Regions from separate parts of the Cupriavidus sp. P-10 genome, predicted to be linked through region 1. Evidence: predicted binding sites of a transcription regulator. Region 1 holds the regulator's gene; each other region holds the start of a gene.
The links. The regulator FNR, encoded in region 1, switches genes on or off when oxygen is low (the NO sensors DNR and NnrR bind a similar motif). The targets are predictions, from matches to a motif close to TTGATNNNNATCAA.

Region 2: CTP10_RS36760 (hemerythrin domain-containing protein) is a predicted target of FNR. The motif match lies at 1,656-1,669, and genes of this name have one in related genera.
Region 3: CTP10_RS28315 (nitrite reductase) is a predicted target of FNR. The motif match lies at 2,352-2,365, and genes of this name have one in related genera.
Region 4: CTP10_RS33965 (universal stress protein) is a predicted target of FNR. The motif match lies at 2,452-2,465, and genes of this name have one in related genera.

Annotation. Positions count from the first base shown of each region.
Region 1 covers NZ_AP025170.1:2,178,284-2,182,494, forward strand. The annotation lists gene scpB (SMC-Scp complex subunit ScpB) at 1-456, opposite strand, end outside; gene CTP10_RS10040 (urease accessory protein UreH domain-containing protein) at 1,007-1,765, opposite strand; gene fnr (fumarate/nitrate reduction transcriptional regulator Fnr) at 1,843-2,568, shown strand; gene CTP10_RS10050 (hypothetical protein) at 2,635-2,880, opposite strand; gene CTP10_RS10055 (FixH family protein) at 2,877-3,086, opposite strand; gene ccoG (cytochrome c oxidase accessory protein CcoG) at 3,122-4,211, opposite strand, start outside.
Region 2 covers NZ_AP025172.1:1,460,815-1,465,025, forward strand. The annotation lists gene CTP10_RS36750 (acyl-CoA dehydrogenase family protein) at 1-310, opposite strand, end outside; gene CTP10_RS36755 (GntR family transcriptional regulator) at 693-1,469, shown strand; gene CTP10_RS36760 (hemerythrin domain-containing protein) at 1,773-2,393, shown strand; gene CTP10_RS36765 (alpha/beta hydrolase) at 2,682-3,665, opposite strand; gene CTP10_RS36770 (amidohydrolase family protein) at 3,677-4,211, opposite strand, start outside.
Region 3 covers NZ_AP025171.1:2,550,341-2,554,551, forward strand. The annotation lists gene CTP10_RS28300 (AMP-binding protein) at 1-670, shown strand, start outside; gene CTP10_RS28305 (TerC family protein) at 746-1,762, shown strand; gene CTP10_RS28310 (universal stress protein) at 1,773-2,198, shown strand; gene CTP10_RS28315 (nitrite reductase) at 2,474-4,159, shown strand.
Region 4 covers NZ_AP025172.1:860,793-865,003, forward strand. The annotation lists gene CTP10_RS33955 (universal stress protein) at 1-399, shown strand, start outside; gene CTP10_RS33960 (zinc-dependent alcohol dehydrogenase family protein) at 407-1,408, shown strand; gene CTP10_RS33965 (universal stress protein) at 2,521-3,354, shown strand; gene CTP10_RS33970 (universal stress protein) at 3,590-4,211, shown strand, end outside.

The DNA of each region.
Region 1 (4,211 bases):
GAAGGCCTTGGTGGTGGCATACAGGGCCGGCCGGCCCGGCACGTCGCGGTGGCCGATCACCTCGATCCAGCTACGGTCTTCCAGCTTCTTAATGACTTCCGTACTAACCGTCACGCCGCGGATTTCCTCGATATCGCCGCGCGTCACCGGCTGGCGATAAGCGATGATCGCCAGCGTCTCCATCACGGCGCGCGAATATTTCGGCGGCTTTTCAGGATTCAGGCGGTCGAGGTATTCGCGCATTTCGGGGCGGCTCTGGAAGCGCCAGCCGCTGGCCAGCGACACTAGCTCCACGCCGCGCGGGCGCCAGTCCTGGCGCAACTCCTCCAGCAGCACGCGGACGGTGTCCGCGCCGACATCGTCGGCGAACAGCCGTCGCAGATCATTGACGCGCAAAGGTTCCTGCGCGCAGATCAGCGCCGTCTCGAGGACGATCTTCGCCTCTTGGGTATTCATGTTGATGGTGTGCAGCCTGTCTTTGCACCTGCTCCCGGACGGATCCGGGGCACCGGAGATTTTGGATACAGCGACGCCAATGCCATCGCCATCTCATTGCGCAGCTCACCCGGATACCTGCTGCATCCAAGCCGTGCACTTCCATTCTTTGCATCGAGTTGCCGGGTCACTCCGGCAGGAGATCGTTCGCATGCCGCCATGGGCCGGTCAGCGAACCTCTTGCGTGGCACATCCGAAAACCGGACGCTGCTGTCGGCGAACTGAACGCCTCGGACGCAAGAAAAACGGGTATCGGGAGCAAGGCCGGCATCTCCAACACCGCAGTGCCAGCCGGGCTTTGATCTTTTGAACCGGATGGACCGCGGGCCGGGCCGGGCATCGAACCACCAACGCTTCCCGCCGCCGTGGGCGTGCCTTCTGGTAGGAAGGCCGCTTGGCGCTGCTCGCCGTTGCTTACAAAACACCGCGCGATACCGCAATGTTGGCGATTGTATGGCATTCCCGCCCTTGCCCGCAACCATCATTCGCTGCGCCGCGCGCCCCATGCGCCTCAAAAGACCAGGCAGAAACCCTGCTCTGCCAGCGAATGTGGCAGCAACACCGCGCGCGCCAGGCCAAGGGCCCCGAACGCCATGACCGCCACGCCCGCGCCCACCCGCACCGCGCGCCGCCGCGACAGGCTGCGCAGGTAGCCGGACAGCCCCGACAGCACCAGCAGGTTGGGCAGCGTGCCGACGCCGAACACGCCCATCACCAGTGCGCCGGAACCGGCATTGCCGGCGAGCAGCGCAAGCGTCAGCGCACCATAGACCATGCCGCACGGCACCAGCCCCCAGGCCAGTCCAACCCCGTAGCGCCTGGCAAGGCCCCCATGCGCACGCACGAACGCGGGCATGTTGCCGCCTAGCCGGCCCAACTGCCGCGCCACGCCACTGCCAGCCCGCGCCGCCAGCCGCTCCAGCCATGCCACGGTAAAGGCATTGCCGCGCAGCAGGCGCCAGCCCGACCACAGCAGCATGGCGCTGCCGGCACCGAACAGCCAGCGCTGCAACGGCAGGTAATCCTGCTTCCACGCGCCGGCGCCGATCGCGCCCAGCAGCGCGCCTAGCATCATGTAGGTCGAAATCCTGCCCAGGTGCATTGCCAGCAACTCGCCGACCCAGGCAGCACGGCTGCGCACGAAGGTCATGGCCGCAACGCTGCCACGTGGTTGTTCGACTGCCAGCGCGATGCCGCCACACATTGCTGCACAGTGCACGCCGCCCAGCAATGCCAGCATAAAAACGCTAATTAGCACACCAAATGTCAAATCTGGCTCCCTGCCGCATCACATCGCACGGTAAAATGTCCTGATCGCGCCCTCGCATCCAATCTTGCAGGTTCCAATTGCTTACCTCCATTCCAATCACCGAAATGTCGCCCCGTTGCTCCACATGCGCGATGGGGCAACTGTGCCTTCCGGTTGGCATGTCCCAGCAAGACCTTACCAAGATGGACACGCTGGTGCAGGAACGCATCCGGGTCCATAAGGGTGAGACCTTGTATCGCATGGGCGATCCCCTCACCGCGGTTTATGCCGTTCGCTTCGGCACGCTCAAGACGCACGTCACGACCGAAGACGGCCGTTCACAGATTACCGGTTTCCATCTGCCAGGCGAGATCGTCGGACTCGACGGCCTGGGGGAAATGCAGCATGCCTCTGACGCGACCGCGCTGGAAGATACCGAAGTCTGCGTAGTCCGCCTTGGTGACCTCCAGACCCTGTCCGCAGACCTGCCTTCGCTGCAGCACCAGTTCCTGCGGCTGATGGGCAAGGAAATCACGCACGACCAGCTGATGCTGGTGACACTCGGCTCGATGCGCGCCGAAGAGCGCCTGGCCGCGTTCCTGATCAACCTGTCGGAGCGCCTTTCGGCACGCGGGTACTCGTCGACCGAATTCGTGATGCGCATGAGCCGCGAGGAAATCGGCAGCTACCTGGGCCTGAAACTGGAAACCGTCAGCCGCCTGTTCTCGCGCTTCGCTGAAGCCGGCCTGATCCAGATTCGCCAGCGCCACGTGAAGCTGGTGGATCTCGCCGGCATCAAGCAGCTCTACAGCCGTAGCTGCTGACCCTTCCCCACGCCACACCACACCGCATTGCGCTTGCGCCGCACAGGGCGGCGCAAGCATCGCCCTTCACTCCAGCTCGTCGGTATCGCTAAGCCGCGTCGGCATCGTGTACAGCGTCAGGCCGCTGGACAGCGCGCAGAATATCCACGCCAGCAGGAAGCTCATCGTATAGATCGATTCGCGCGACGCCTCGATCGGATGCCCGAAGAACTTCAGGTCACCGGGATCCACGACCGAGAACACCGTCGCGGTGGCGAAGCCCGCCATCAGGAACCCCGGCCACAAGACCCACATCAGCCAGCGCAACCTCATGGCTGCCTCGCTGCGCTCGGCTGAGGCCGCACTGCCTCCGCCTTCTCGACCACCAGTCCATGACGCGCCGCGCCCTGCACCGGCATGTCAGGATGCGACGACGCAAGCCAGATGGTGACGCCGCACGCCACCATCGCGACCAGCGGGCCGCTCATCAACAGCCACGGCCACGGCTCCTTCCACCACGGATTGCCTTGCTGATTCATCATGCCCCCTTAAGTTCTGCACCGAGCGCCTGGCGTCACAGGTCGCGCGGCACGATAAAGCTGGTGGTTTGCCGGATCTCGGCGCTGCCCCGCTCAGTTGCTTCGCTGGTCACCGTCACGCGGATCTTGTGCGTGCCTTGCGCGGCGTATTCGATCGGCACGCGTATGCGGATCGGCAACAGCCGGTTCGACGTCGGCGCCAGCGACTCGGCCTGCTTGTCGTATTCGACCGTCAGGTTTTTCAACTCGTCGCTGTCGGCTCGCACGCTGATGTGCATCGGCCCTTCAGTCGTGTTGATCAGCTGCAGGCGATAGACGTTCTCGATCCAGCGGCCCTCGACTTCCCGGCCCAACGCGCCGCGGTCGCGGATGATGTCCACCTTCAGCGGCGTGCGCAGCGCGATCGAAGCGACGAAGCCCGCAAGCAGCGCAACCCACACCACCGAATAGATGATGACACGCGGGCGCATCAAGCGCTTGCGCGACGCTGCCGCCGACAGCGCCTTGCGCATGGCATTTTCCGACGTGTACCGGATCAGGCCGCGCGGATAGGACATCTTGTCCATGACCTGGTCGCAGGCGTCGATGCAGGCACCGCAGCCGATGCATTCATACTGCAGGCCGTCGCGGATGTCGATGCCGGTCGGGCACACCTGGACGCAAATGCTGCAGTTGACGCAATCGCCCAGGCCCGCCTGGCGATGATCGGTCTTGCGCGAACGGCTGCCACGCGGCTCGCCCCGGCCGATGTCGTAGGTAACGACATAGGTGTCGCGGTCGACCATCACGCTCTGGAAACGCGCGTACGGGCACATGTACTTGCATACCTGCTCGCGCATGAAGCCCGCGTTGCCCCAGGTGGCAAACGCGTAGAACAGCATCCAGAACGTCTGCCACGGGCCCAGCGACAAACTCGCCAGCTCGCCGCCAAGTTCACGAATCGGCGCGAAGTAGCCGATGAAGGTGAACCCAGTCCACAGGGCGATCAGTACCCACAGGAAGTGCTTGGTGGCCTTGAGGCGCAGCTTGCGCAGGCTCCAGGGATCGCCATCCAGGCGGATGCGCGCGATCCGGTCGCCCTCGATCCGCCGCTCGATCCACATGAATATCTCGGTATAGACCGTC
Region 2 (4,211 bases), on a different replicon from region 1:
CCGATGTTCCCCAGTCGTTCAGCCAGCGTTCGCCTTGGGCCTGCGTCTGCCCACTTACCAAGCCGTAGCGACCCAATTCCTCCTCCACCAGGCAGTACTCAGGCACGCCGAAACCCAACCCCCCGTACTCCCGTGGGGTAAGCATTCCGAGAAGGCCTCGCCGCCCGAGTTCATTGAATGCGTGGCGAGGAAATACGCCTTCACGTGCTGCCTTGGCCATGTCGCCCTGGATAACCCCAGCAAACTCCCGAATGCTCTCGATTGCGGAAGAAGCCCAAGCCGGGTCTTTCAGACGTAGTTCCAGATTCATTGCTGTGTCTCGTCGGTGGTTTTGGTTATCATCTGATTGTCCGGACGATGATAGGATGAAGCGTATGTGGCGTCAAGACTTTGCTTCCGCTAACATCGCCTTTCGTTTGGCGACGAACGAAACTGGTGACCATCCCGAGGGAGGCCACTTCGACTCCCCGGACGTTAACCTCAACATTCGCTAACGCGACGACCGTGAAACATATTCAACACAGCATGACGTGTCCGCGCGTCTGGGCTTCGATACCAACCTATGTATCAAGCAGGAGCGGGGGTGACCTCGAGCACGGCTTCTGCTGCGCGGCTCGGGCGCACTACCGCCAAAGGACCGCCCTGGCGGTCCGATCGCCAACGAACGCTCGTCCGGGCGAGGAGCATCAGTGATGAGTCCCACGCCACATTCCAGCCTGGACAATCTCGGATCCCGCCCGCCCAAACATCTGTTGCTGGCGCAGTCGCTCCTCGCCGACATCCGCAGAGGCCGATATCCGGTGGAATCTCTCCTGCCCACAGAGGAAGCCCTATGCGCGATGTTCGGAGTTAGCCGTTTTACAGTTCGCTCTGCCCTAAGCGCGCTGCAGGACCGAGGCTATGTTCGAAAGCAGAGGCCGATCGGAACGCGCGTAATCGCAGACAGAACCGAAGACCAGCAGACCATAAGGCTGACGTCGCTAGGTGATCTTGTTCAGCTCGCCGAGGGCGGTCAGCAGATGATCACCGCAAGCGCCGATATCGCTGCGGATCCGACACTGGCTACCACTATTGGTTGCGCCGTTGGTCAACACTGGCGGCACCTTGAAGTCCTACGCTGGACAGGCGGTAACAAGGAGGCGCCTGCGATGCTTAGCCATTTATGGATTCATCCCATGTACTCGGGCGTCGCTCAAGATCTCCACCTCAATCGGATCTCCCCCGTTGTCATCTTTATCGAACAGATTGGGCAACAATTCGGCGAACGTCCGTCCGACATCCAGCAGACCGTCAGTGCATTCAATATAAGGGGACAACTGGCTCGTGCGCTGCAGGTCAAGAACGGTACTCCTGGCCTTCGTATCCAACGCTGGTTCCGCAATGGTTCCGGCGACTTGATCCTCTATGCCGATGGTTTTTATAACGGGCTCCTATATAAATACCAAACGACCCTGCACTTGAGTAACTAGGCTGGTTCTCGGATCATTGGGCGACGGAACGCACTTCAGTGCACTTCTGTGGTCCGAGGATCGGACGGCGGAAACGTGGTATCAGCAGGCCCCTTTTGCTCGGTAAGCGTAGAAGCTGCGGACTGAGATCATCCCGGAAAGGCTGCACGTGGCCCGCTGCACATGATCCTGGAAGGTGGCGCCGCTTTGATCTGCGTCAGACGCAAATCGTGCAGGGCAACTATTGTGGTAATGAAGGCCCCGCAAGTTCCGATATCGCATCGTACTCAACCGTCTGCTTGCCCAGCTTCCCAGGAGGGCGTCATGGCCACCCCGCTCGTCACCTCGCTTCCGACTTCACCTTCCGCCGCGCTTTCCACCCCAAGCCCGACACCGCTTGCCGCCTGGCATACCGACCATGTCCATTTCGCCTCCCTGCTCGACCTGCTGGAACAGCAAGTCAGCACCTTCCATCAGGGCGAGCAGCCAGACTACGGCCTGATGGCCACGATCATCCATTACATGCGCAACTATGGCGACTGCATGCACCATCCCCGCGAGGATGTTGCCTACGCGCTGCTCGTGGAACGGGATCCCGGCACGCGGATCATCATCAGCCGGTTACTGCAGGAACATCGCGTGATCGCCACGGTCGGCGCGGAGTTGCTCAATCGCCTGCGTGAAGCCCAGAGCGAAGTGGTCACTTCGCGAGCGGCACTGGAAGCGGCCGCGGCCATGTACCTGGTGTACTACCGCAACCATCTGTCCACCGAGGAAAAGCAGGTCATGCCGCGCGCCGCCCGGTTCCTGACCGAAGCCGACTGGGCGGAGGTCGCCGCGGTCGATTGGGCCAGTGCCGATCCCCTATTCGGCGCCAATGTGGAGAAGCGCTTCGCGACCTTGCGCAAGCAGATCGACAGCGAAGCGAACGCCTCCATGCACTGAACGCCGGTCGTTTCGCGGCACTGCCGGGCCTCGGCCGAGAACTTATGCCGGAACCGGTAGGCGCCATGAGCACACCCGGTTTCAGCGCGGCCATCATTCCATGGGCGGGCCAGCGGCGGCAGGTAGGCAATGCCCGCCGCGTCGAGCGTTTCGCTGGTGGCATGCTCGCGGCCGTATGTGTTCAGGTCAACGCCGCGCCAGCAGTTGTTCCAGCGAAACCGGCCCGATGACGCGGATGTCCTTGCCGTCGCGCACGCCGAGGCAGGGCTTGCCATCTTTCAGGAACTGTCACGTTGGAACGGAACCGGCGTGCTGGCTGAGCCACGCCTGGAAGGCGTGGCAGATGTCGTCATGGGCGCGGCAAGCCGATGCGGAGGCTTCAAAGAAGCCGAAGAAGGGATGGAACATGTCATCGAAACGAAGCACACGCACCGGCACGCCAGCCGCGGCAAGCCGACCTGCATAGGTCACGCCTTCCGCCTGCAGCGGATCGTGTCCCGCCACCGCCACCACTGCCGGCGCCACGCCATGAAGGTCGGTCGCATGCATCGGTGACGGCGGGAAACAGTCGGCCAGCGCAACGTTCTCGCCGAGGTACAGCCGCGAGATATCGCGCAGGTCGGAAGGCGACAGCATCGGAAAGTCGCTGCGTAACGCTTCAATCTGCCCTATATCGCGTGCGAAATCGACGCCTGGCACGACCAGCAACTGCGCCGCCAGGCGCTCGGCCTGATCGCCCCGGTCGCGCAGCCTGAGCGCGGTGGAGGCGGCCAGGTTGCCGCCCGCGCTTTCCCCGGCCACCGCGACCCGCGCCCTGTCGCCGCCCAGTTCGCCGGCATTGCGCAGCGCCCACAGCGTCGCGGTGAGGGCGTCGTCATGCGCGGCGGGAAACGGATGTTCAGGCGCGAGCCGGTAGTCGACCGAGACGATGACGGCATTGACGTCGCGGCAAAGCTTTCGCGCGATGTCGTCCATCAGCGCCACGCTGCCTAGGACAAAGCCGCCGCCGTGGAAGAACACGACCGTCGGCAGCGACATCGATGCATGGCGGGGACGGTAGACCCGCACCGGCACGCGCGCACCCTCATGGACGGCAATGCAGTCCTCGATGGCGCCGACCTCGGGCAGCGGAGTCCGCTCGCGCGCCGCCTGGATGGCAACACGCATGCGTTCGCGGGCCTCGTCAGGCGTGCCGGAAAACGGAGCCGGCGCATCCGCCGCACGCATCGATGCCACGATGGCTGCCAGTTCCGGGTCGAGTGGGATATGCATTGGGCTTTCCTTCACCGGAGGCCGAGAACATAGTGCTGCGACGCCAGCGCACGCCGGCGCAACGCGTCCAGGTCGATATTCGTCATGCGGCCATGGCGCTTGACCGTGCGGCCGGCGACAAGCACCGTATCCACATTACCCGGATGCGCAGCCAGCACGACCGCGCCCACCGCATCGGAGACCGGCGTCAGGTTGAGATCATCGGCGCGGATCATGATGACGTCGGCCTGCTTGCCGGGCGTCAGCGAGCCGACCTTGTGCGCCAGCCCGTTTGCCCTGGCCCCCGCCACCGTGGCAAATTCCAGCACGTCGCGCAGCGACAGCGTTGCCGGCGCATTCGCCACGCGCGAGTGGCCGCCCCCCATCCACGAGCGGTAGTAGGCAAAGGCGTGGCGCATCTGGGTGAACATGTCGCCCGAGCACTTGGTTTCGGTATCCCCGCTCAAACTGGGCCGGATACCGGCCGCGAGCAGGCGATCGAAGGGAATGTCGCCGATCCCCTGCGCGTTCATTTCGCAATGCACGCCCAACGACGCGCTGACGCCG
Region 3 (4,211 bases), on a different replicon from region 1:
GCCCGCCATGGGCTGGGCGCTCAGCCACCATGCCGCCCGGCTGCTGCTGCGGCTGGCCGCGGTGCCATGGTTCGTGCAGGGGCTGGAGCAGCTGCCGCGCAACCGCGCCTGCGTGCTGGTATCGAACCATGCCAGCTACCTGGACGGCATCGTGCTGATCGCCGCACTGCCCATGCCGGTGTGCGTAGTGGCCAAACGCGAACTGCAAGCGCAACGCATTCCGGGCGCCTACCTGTCCAGCATCGGCGCCGACTTCATCGACCGCTTCGACAACGTGCGCGAATCCGAGGCCATCGCGCGCCTGGTCGCGGCGGTGCGTGACGGACGATCCGCCCTGCTGTTCCCGGAAGGCACCTTTGGCCGCGAGCCGGGGCTGCAACGTTTCCGCTCGGGCGCCTTCCTCGCCGCCGCCCGTGCCGGCGCGCCGGTGGTTCCCATTGCGCTGCGGGGCACCCGCTCGGTACTGCGAGACGGCCAGTGGCTGCCGCGCCGCGGCCCGATCAGCGTCGTCATCGGCCGGCCCGTGCCGCCTGACGGGCAGGACTGGCCGGCGGCAATGCGGCTGCGCAACGCGGCCCGCGCCGAGATCCTGCACTACTGCGGCGAACCCGATGCACTGCGCGTGAAGGCCCAGCCTGCGCGGCCCCACCTCGCGCGGCAGCTGCCATGATCCCGGTTGGCCGGACCGGGCGCCGGCCTCCGGCAGTTGCACCGGCAGTTACCCCTGCAGTTACCCCATAAGGCAATGGACACCTTTGCAACCGCCCCGATGTGGGCCGGATTCTTCATCCTGGTGCTGGGCACGCTGCTCGTGGATATCTTCGTCCTCGGCGGGCGGCATGCGCACCGCGTCTCCACGCGCGAGGCGCTGGGGTGGACCCTCGTCTGGATGACCCTGGCCGCGCTTTTTGGGCTGGCACTCTGGTATGTGGTGGCCGAGGACGCCGGCCGGGATACAGCCTCTCGCAAGGTGCTGGAGTTCTACACCGGCTACCTGATCGAGCTGTCGCTGTCGGTCGACAACATGTTCGTGTTCGCGATGATCTTCAGCTACTTCGCCGTGCCGCCGGAGCTGCAGCGCAGGGTGCTGCTGCTCGGCGTACTCGGCGCAATCCTGATGCGCGCCGCCATGATCCTGGTGGGAGTGTGGCTGATCAGCCAGTTCGCCTGGATCCTCTACGTGTTCGGCGTGTTCCTCGTCATCACTGGCATCAGGATGCTGTTCATGTCCCGGCATGCCCCCGACCTCTCGCGCAATCCCATCGTCCGCTTCCTCTGCGCCCACATGCGGATCACCTCGGACTATCACGGCGAACGCTTCTTCGTGCGCATCGACGGCCTGCGCTATGCGACCCCGATGTTCGTGGTAGTGCTGATGGTGGAAGCGACCGACCTGGTGTTCGCCGTCGACAGCATCCCGGCGATCTTTGCCGTGACCACGGATCCCTTCATCGTATTCACCTCGAACATCTTCGCGATCATGGGGCTGCGAGCCCTGTATTTCCTGCTGGCCAACCTGGCGGCGCATTTCCAGTACCTGAAGTACGGCCTCGCCATCGTGCTCGCTTTCATCGGCGCCAAGATGCTGGTCGAGCCGTGGTTCCATATACCGGTGCACTGGTCCCTGGGCGCGGTCGCGATGACGCTGTTCGTCTCCGTCCTGCTCAGCCAGGCCAGGACCAGGCGAGCCGCCGCAGCGGGCGATCAGCCGGGCCGCAGCGGCGCACCGCGCGAACGCGGTGCCGGTAACCGGCGCACATGAGGAGCAAGCCATGAACAAGATCCTGCTGGCGACCGACGGGTCGTCCTATAGCGACGCGGCTGCGCGCTACCTCGCGCAAAGCCCGTTGCTGACCCGCGACTTCGTCGTGCACGTAGTGCATTGCGAACCGGATGTGCCGGGCGACATCAAGTCCTTCATCGACCGCGGCACGCTCGACGACTGGCATCGCGAGCAGAACGAGAAGGCGATGGGCTCGGTGGCCACCATCCTCGGCGAAGCCGGGATCCCGTTCGAGCGCCATGGCTTCACAGGCTTTGCGCCGACCCGCATCGTCGAGTATGCAAGCCAGATAGGGGCCAGCCTGATCGTGATGGGCTCGCATGGCCGCGGCGGCTTTCTCGATGCCATCGTCGGATCGGTAGCCAGGCGGGTCCTTGCCCATGCGCACTGCCCGGTGCTGTTGATCAAGGATTAGCAGCGCGTCGGTCCACTTCTCCACGCCATGCCGTGAGGGCGCTGCGCTATCCCGCGGGATAGCGCAGCGCCCCGTGCATGCATGCGCCTGCGCGGCACGCACGCAACCATCTTCGGCTCCGCGCACAAACCGTTGCGTGTCATCCATCCCGGTTTGATGCCAGTCAATCCCCTACTCGCAGTGTGTCCGCATCATCACTGCAAGCGCCTGGTGCCAGTTCGCGCCCCACAAGCACCGCGACAACAGCTTTCCACAACCCGCTGAACCACGGCACCATGAAAGCAAGAAGATGGCTTTACCCCGCATTCGCGGCACTGCCGCTCTCACTCTGGCTGGGACTTCCCCAGGCAGCCACCAACCCCGCCAAGGCCGCACAGAAGCCTGAAACCAAGGCAGAGCAAAAGGCGACGATCCCCACGCTGACCACGGCCGAGTTCGATCACGCCAGGCAGATCTACTTCGAGCGCTGCGCCGGCTGCCACGGCGTGCTGCGCAAGGGCGCGACCGGCAAGCCGCTGACGCCAGACATCACACGCGCGCGCGGCTCGGAATACCTGAAGACCTTCATCAAGTACGGCAGCCCGGCCGGCATGCCGAACTGGGGCACATCCGGTGACCTCTCCGACAAGGAAGTCGACCTGATGGCCCGTTATATACAGCTCGATCCGCCGACGCCGCCGGAATTTTCACTGGCTGACATCGAGAAAAGCCGCAAGGACATCCTGCCCGTCGCGCAACGGCCGTCGAAGAAGATGAACCAGTACAACCTGGACAATCTCTTCTCGGTCACGCTGCGCGATGCCGGCGAGGTCGCGCTGATCGACGGCGACAGCAAGCAGATCATCAGCATCGTCAAGACCGGCTATGCGGTGCATATCTCGCGCATGTCGGCATCGGGCCGCTACCTGTACGTGATCGGGCGCGATGCGCGGCTGGACCTGATCGACCTGTGGCTGCCCAAGCCCGACATCGTCGCCGAGGTCAAGATCGGCATGGAGGCGCGCTCGGTCGAAACCTCCAAGTACAAGGGCTATGAAGACAAGTACGCGGTGGCGGGCTCGTACTGGCCGCCGCAGTACGTGATCATGGAAGGCGATACGCTCAAGCCGCTGAAGGTGGTGTCCACGCGCGGCATGACCGTTGACAACGAGTACCACCCCGAGCCGCGCGTCGCCTCGATCGTCGCCAGCCACTACCACCCCGAGTTTGTGATCAACGCCAAGGAGACCGGCAAGATCCTGATGGTCAACTACTCGGACCTGTCCAACCTGAAGACCACCACCATCGATTCGGCCAAGTTCCTGCATGATGGCGGCTTCGATTCCACCGGGCGCTACTTCCTGGTCGCGGCCAATGCGTCCGACAAGATCGCCGTGGTCGACACCAAGGAAGACAAGCTCGCCGCGCTGATCGAGGTGGGCAAGACCCCGCACCCGGGGCGCGGCGCCAACTTCACGCATCCGAAGTTCGGCCCGGTCTGGGCCACCAGCCACCTCGGCGACGAAACCATCAGCCTGATCGGCACCGATCCCGCCGGCCATGCGGCGCAGGCCTGGAAGGTGGTGCAGACGCTCAAGGGCCAGGGCGGCGGCTCGCTGTTCATCAAGACGCATCCCAAGTCCTCGAACCTGTGGGTCGATACACCGCTCAATCCCGATGCCAAGCTGAACCAGTCAGTGGCGGTGTTCGATACGCGCAACCTGGAAGACGGCTTCAAGGTGCTGCCGATCGCCGATTGGGCCGGCCTGAAAGGAGCCGGCGCCAAGCGCGTGGTGCAGGCCGAATACAACCAGGCCGGCGACGAGGTCTGGTTCTCGGTCTGGGGCACCAAGGACGGCGAGTCCGCACTGGTGGTGGTCGATGACAAGACCCGCACGCTCAAGACCGTGATCAAGGACAAGCGCCTGATCACGCCAACCGGCAAGTTCAACGCCTACAACACACAACACGACGTCTACTAACAACCCGCGGCACCGCACCGCTCTGTCGGTTGCGGTGCCCGGTTCCATTCCC
Region 4 (4,211 bases), on a different replicon from region 1:
AGCCAGGCGATCGCCATCGGCCGGGCCACCAATGCCGAAGTCAAAGTGCTGTACGTGGTGGACGACAGCGACATCTATTTCGGGACGGGCTCTTTCGACCCGCACGAACTGGTCAGAAAACTGGTCTCTCATGGCCGCAAGGCATTGGATGCGGCCACTGCCCGCCTTAACGAAGCCGGTATCCGCTGCAACGCACAACTGGACGAGGAGCCGGTGGCCCCAGGCCGGATCTCGACGACCATCGTCAACGAAGCAAACACCTGGAATGCCGACATGATCGTTTTGGGGACCCATGGCCGGCGCGGCGTTAGGCGCGTGCTGATGGGCAGCGTGTCAGAAGGCGTCCTTGCGCAGACCACCAAGCCGGTGCTGCTGGTCCGTAGCGAGATCGAAGGCTGATTGCGCCATGCCGCCGACCATGCGAGCGATGCTGTTCGAGGGTGCGGGGCTGCCCTTGCGCCTGCTGGACGTCCCAGTGCCCGAGCCAGGGCCGGGCGAGGTCCGCATTACCGTGGCCGCCTGCGGCGTGTGCCGCACCGATCTGCATATCGCCGACGGCGACCTGCGCTATCCCAAGCCTGCGCTCATTCCGGGGCACGAGATCGTCGGCACGGTCGAATCGTGTGGCACCGGTGTCACCGCGTTCAGGCAGGGCGACCGTGTCGGCGTGCCATGGCTGGGCCATACCTGCGGACAGTGCAGCTACTGCGTGCGACATCACGAGAATCTTTGCGACGCGCCGCAGTTCACCGGCTACACGCGTGACGGCGGCTACGCGGAGTACGTGGTGGCCGACAGCCGCTACTGCTTCAGCATTCCCGCCGCCTATGACAACGAGCACGCCGCCCCACTGCTCTGTGCCGGCCTGATCGGCTACCGCACGCTGCGAATGGCGGGTGAAGCGCGCCGCATCGGCATCTACGGCTTTGGTGCGGCAGCCCACCTGGTGACGCAAATCGCCGTGGCGCAGGGCCGGGAGGTCTATGCCTTCACCCGCACGGGCGACAGCGCTGCCCAGCAGTTGGCACACCAGTCTGGCGCATGCTGGGCCGGCGCCAGCGACCTCGATGCACCGGTACCGCTGGACGCGGCACTGATCTTTGCCCCCGTGGGCGCGCTGGTGCCGCGTGCGCTGCGCGCCATCGACAAAGGCGGCATCGTCGTCTGCGGCGGCATCCATATGAGCGACATCCCGGCCATGCCCTACCAGTTGCTGTGGGAAGAGCGACGGCTGTGCTCCGTGGCCAACCTCACTCGGGCCGATGGCGACGCGTTGATGGCGATCGCGGCCCACACGCCGCTACAGACCCATATCACCACCTATCCGCTCGAACAGGCCAACGTTGCCTTGGTCGACCTGCGCGCGGGCCGCCTGGCCGGCGCCGCCGTCCTGACTATCCATCCCTGAGTCTTTTCCGCCGCCTGCAGCAGGGATGCCAGGGAGAACGCTTGATTTGGCTGAAGGCCGGCACGCAAGTGCCTAGCATGCACTCATGGTTTCGTGTGCTTGGACGACCCGACAAGATTTCAGCCGACAAGCTTTCAGGAGAGGAACAAAAACCGCCGGCGTCTCCCTTTTCGGGAGGCTTTCAACGGCGCTTACCGACCACATTGAGAATGCGTTCGCCCTCTCTGGTCAGGCGAAATTGCCTCCGATCAGGTCTCGAGGTCTCGAGCTGCGCCAGCTGGCGCTCAACGAGTGCACTGATGTCAGCGGGGTCCAACTCGCGGGTATGTTCCGAATCGCTGAGAATCATCAGCGCTGCGAGCTCGTGGGGGCTTAGCATCTCTGTCTCCCGCAGAGGTTGACGATTACGCGTGCGGCGCTGCATGACGGAGCCGCATGGGCCACGCGTTGCAGCAACCGAATTTTAGGGGCCACTATGTCGGGTCGTGGCCCTGACTGCGGATCTTTTGAGGTAGGTCAAATCGGCATACCGTTTGGCCAAGGTTAGGTCCTACCGCTCGCGAAAAGGAGGCTCGCGCTTGATGTACTGACGGCCCGGTCGACATAAGATTGCAGGCGAAGGGTGTTTACTAAACCACGTTTGTTCAGTTTCTGGTCTGCGCTGCCTGCCTACAGGTTGAGAAATAAGAGATTTGGCGCGGCGCAGCAGTCCGGCAAATCCGGATTGGGTGTGAGGACCGGCTGGTGCCGGTGGAGTGGCGCGCCGCTGAAGGCCCGCCGCTGGTAGCCGTCCAGCGCGAGCGCGGCTGGACGAGCTGCTGTTCGTGATCATCCTGGACTGACAGACCGATGCTGGCCATCCCCAGCGCAGGCTGGTTAAGCGAGATCGGCAGGCGCGTCATGCTCGCCTGGAATGGCAGCCGCGAATCCGCCCGGGCGATCCATGACGCCTCACGTCGATGAACGTCCCGGCGCTTTTCTCGCACTAGTCTTCTGCGCACAACAGGGCGATACCTCAGCCGTGCCGGCGCAGGCCACGCCCGTTGATCTGAAACAAGAGTCGATCTCGCCTGCCGCCTAGACTGATTTGTAGCTTCTGCGAGAGGGCGATCATGGCTTACGACAGCATCCTGGTGCATCTGGACAGCAATCCGCAGGCGCTGCAGCGGCTCGAAGTGGCGGGGCACATTGCCGCGGCTAACCAGTGCCCGCTGATCGGCATGTACGCCGGTTTCGTTCTCGATCCGGGCATCTACCTCACGGAGGGCGCGCAGCAATTTGTAGCGGACGACCTGGCCCGGCGCAACAAGGTCAGGGAAAACGTCCGGGTGCAGTTTCTTGCTGCGACTCAAGCACTGCCGGTGCGCGCCGAGTGGCGCGCGGCAGAGCGAGAGTCCGTGGTGACAGTGCTGCGCGAGGCTCGCGAGGCCGGACTGATCGTTGCCGGCCAGTACGACGCCGACAACACCGAAGGCCCGGTGGCTCGACAGCTGCTGGAATCGTTGCTGCTGGAGACCGGCCGTCCGACGCTGGTCGTGCCGTGCGCCGGCAAGTTTCCCACCGTTGGCACGCGGGTTATCGTCGCGTGGAATGGCAGCCGGGAGGCGGCGCGGGCGCTGCACGATGCTGTGCCGCTGATGGCCGGTGCCCAGGCGCACATTCTTTGCGCACACACTGCGGCCAAGGAGGCAAGAGCAGACGCCACCCCGGTCGGCCACGCCGCGCGTGTGCTGGAGCACCACGGCGTGGCCGTGGAAATCGAACACGGTCCCGGCGGTGCTGACCTGACCATCGGCGAGCTCCTGCTTTCGCGCGCGGCGGATTCTAATGCCGACCTGATCGTGATGGGGGCCTACGGATACGGTCGCATGCGCGAACTGGTGCTTGGCGGCGTCACGCGTACGCTTTTGGACTCCATGACGGTACCTGTGCTGTTCTCGCGCTGAAGCGAAGACAGCCCAGACTGGAACCGGTTACTGCCATGAAAGCGCTTCAACGGTCTCGCTATAGCGCCTGCCTGCAGCGATGCAGCGTCGGATTGCTTTTTTGCATCGTCTGCAGCGCTTGTGCCGGCGCGCCCAATTTTCTCCGCCCTCCCAAGCTGCGAGCGGACCAAGCCGTGCGGGCGAGCATCTCGGCGCGCGTTGTGCCGCATGCCCTTGCTCAGGCGGAGGCGCTCTGATGGACTACCGGACGATCGTTGTCGAGCTTGGGCCAGACGCCGGTTGCGTCGCCCGTATCCGCATGGCTGCGGACCTGGCTTCCTGCTTTGGGGCGCATATCATTGGTGCCAGCGCGACTGGCCTGCGCATCGATCCCGTGCGTGGCGCCGGCGACGATGCGGCGCGGTACGCAGAACTTGCGCGCCGCCGCCTGCTGAGCCAAATCGCGTCGTACCGGGAGTTACTGGGCAATACGTTGGCTGATGCCACACCCGCGATCACATTCTCGCATCATGTCGTGGCAGAGGAGACCGGCTGGGTCCTGGCACAGGAGGCGCGCGTGGCCGATATCGTCCTGCTCGCGCGGCCGGCCACCACAGGGGGAGTCGTGCCATCGCTTACGGCCGAGGTGGCCGAATATGTGCTGCTGAATGCGGGGCGGCCGGTGGTCGTCCTGCCTAACGAGGTCCGCCGCCTGCATGGCGGCCACGTGGTGATTGCATGGGACGGTCAGCGCGAGGCCGCTAGGGCGGTAGCCGATGCGATGCCCCTGCTCCTTCGCGCCAGACAGGTAACGATACTTGGAGTCTGGGACCGGGCCGGCAGGCCAGATGCGAAATCGGAGCCGGTCGCGGGGCTGC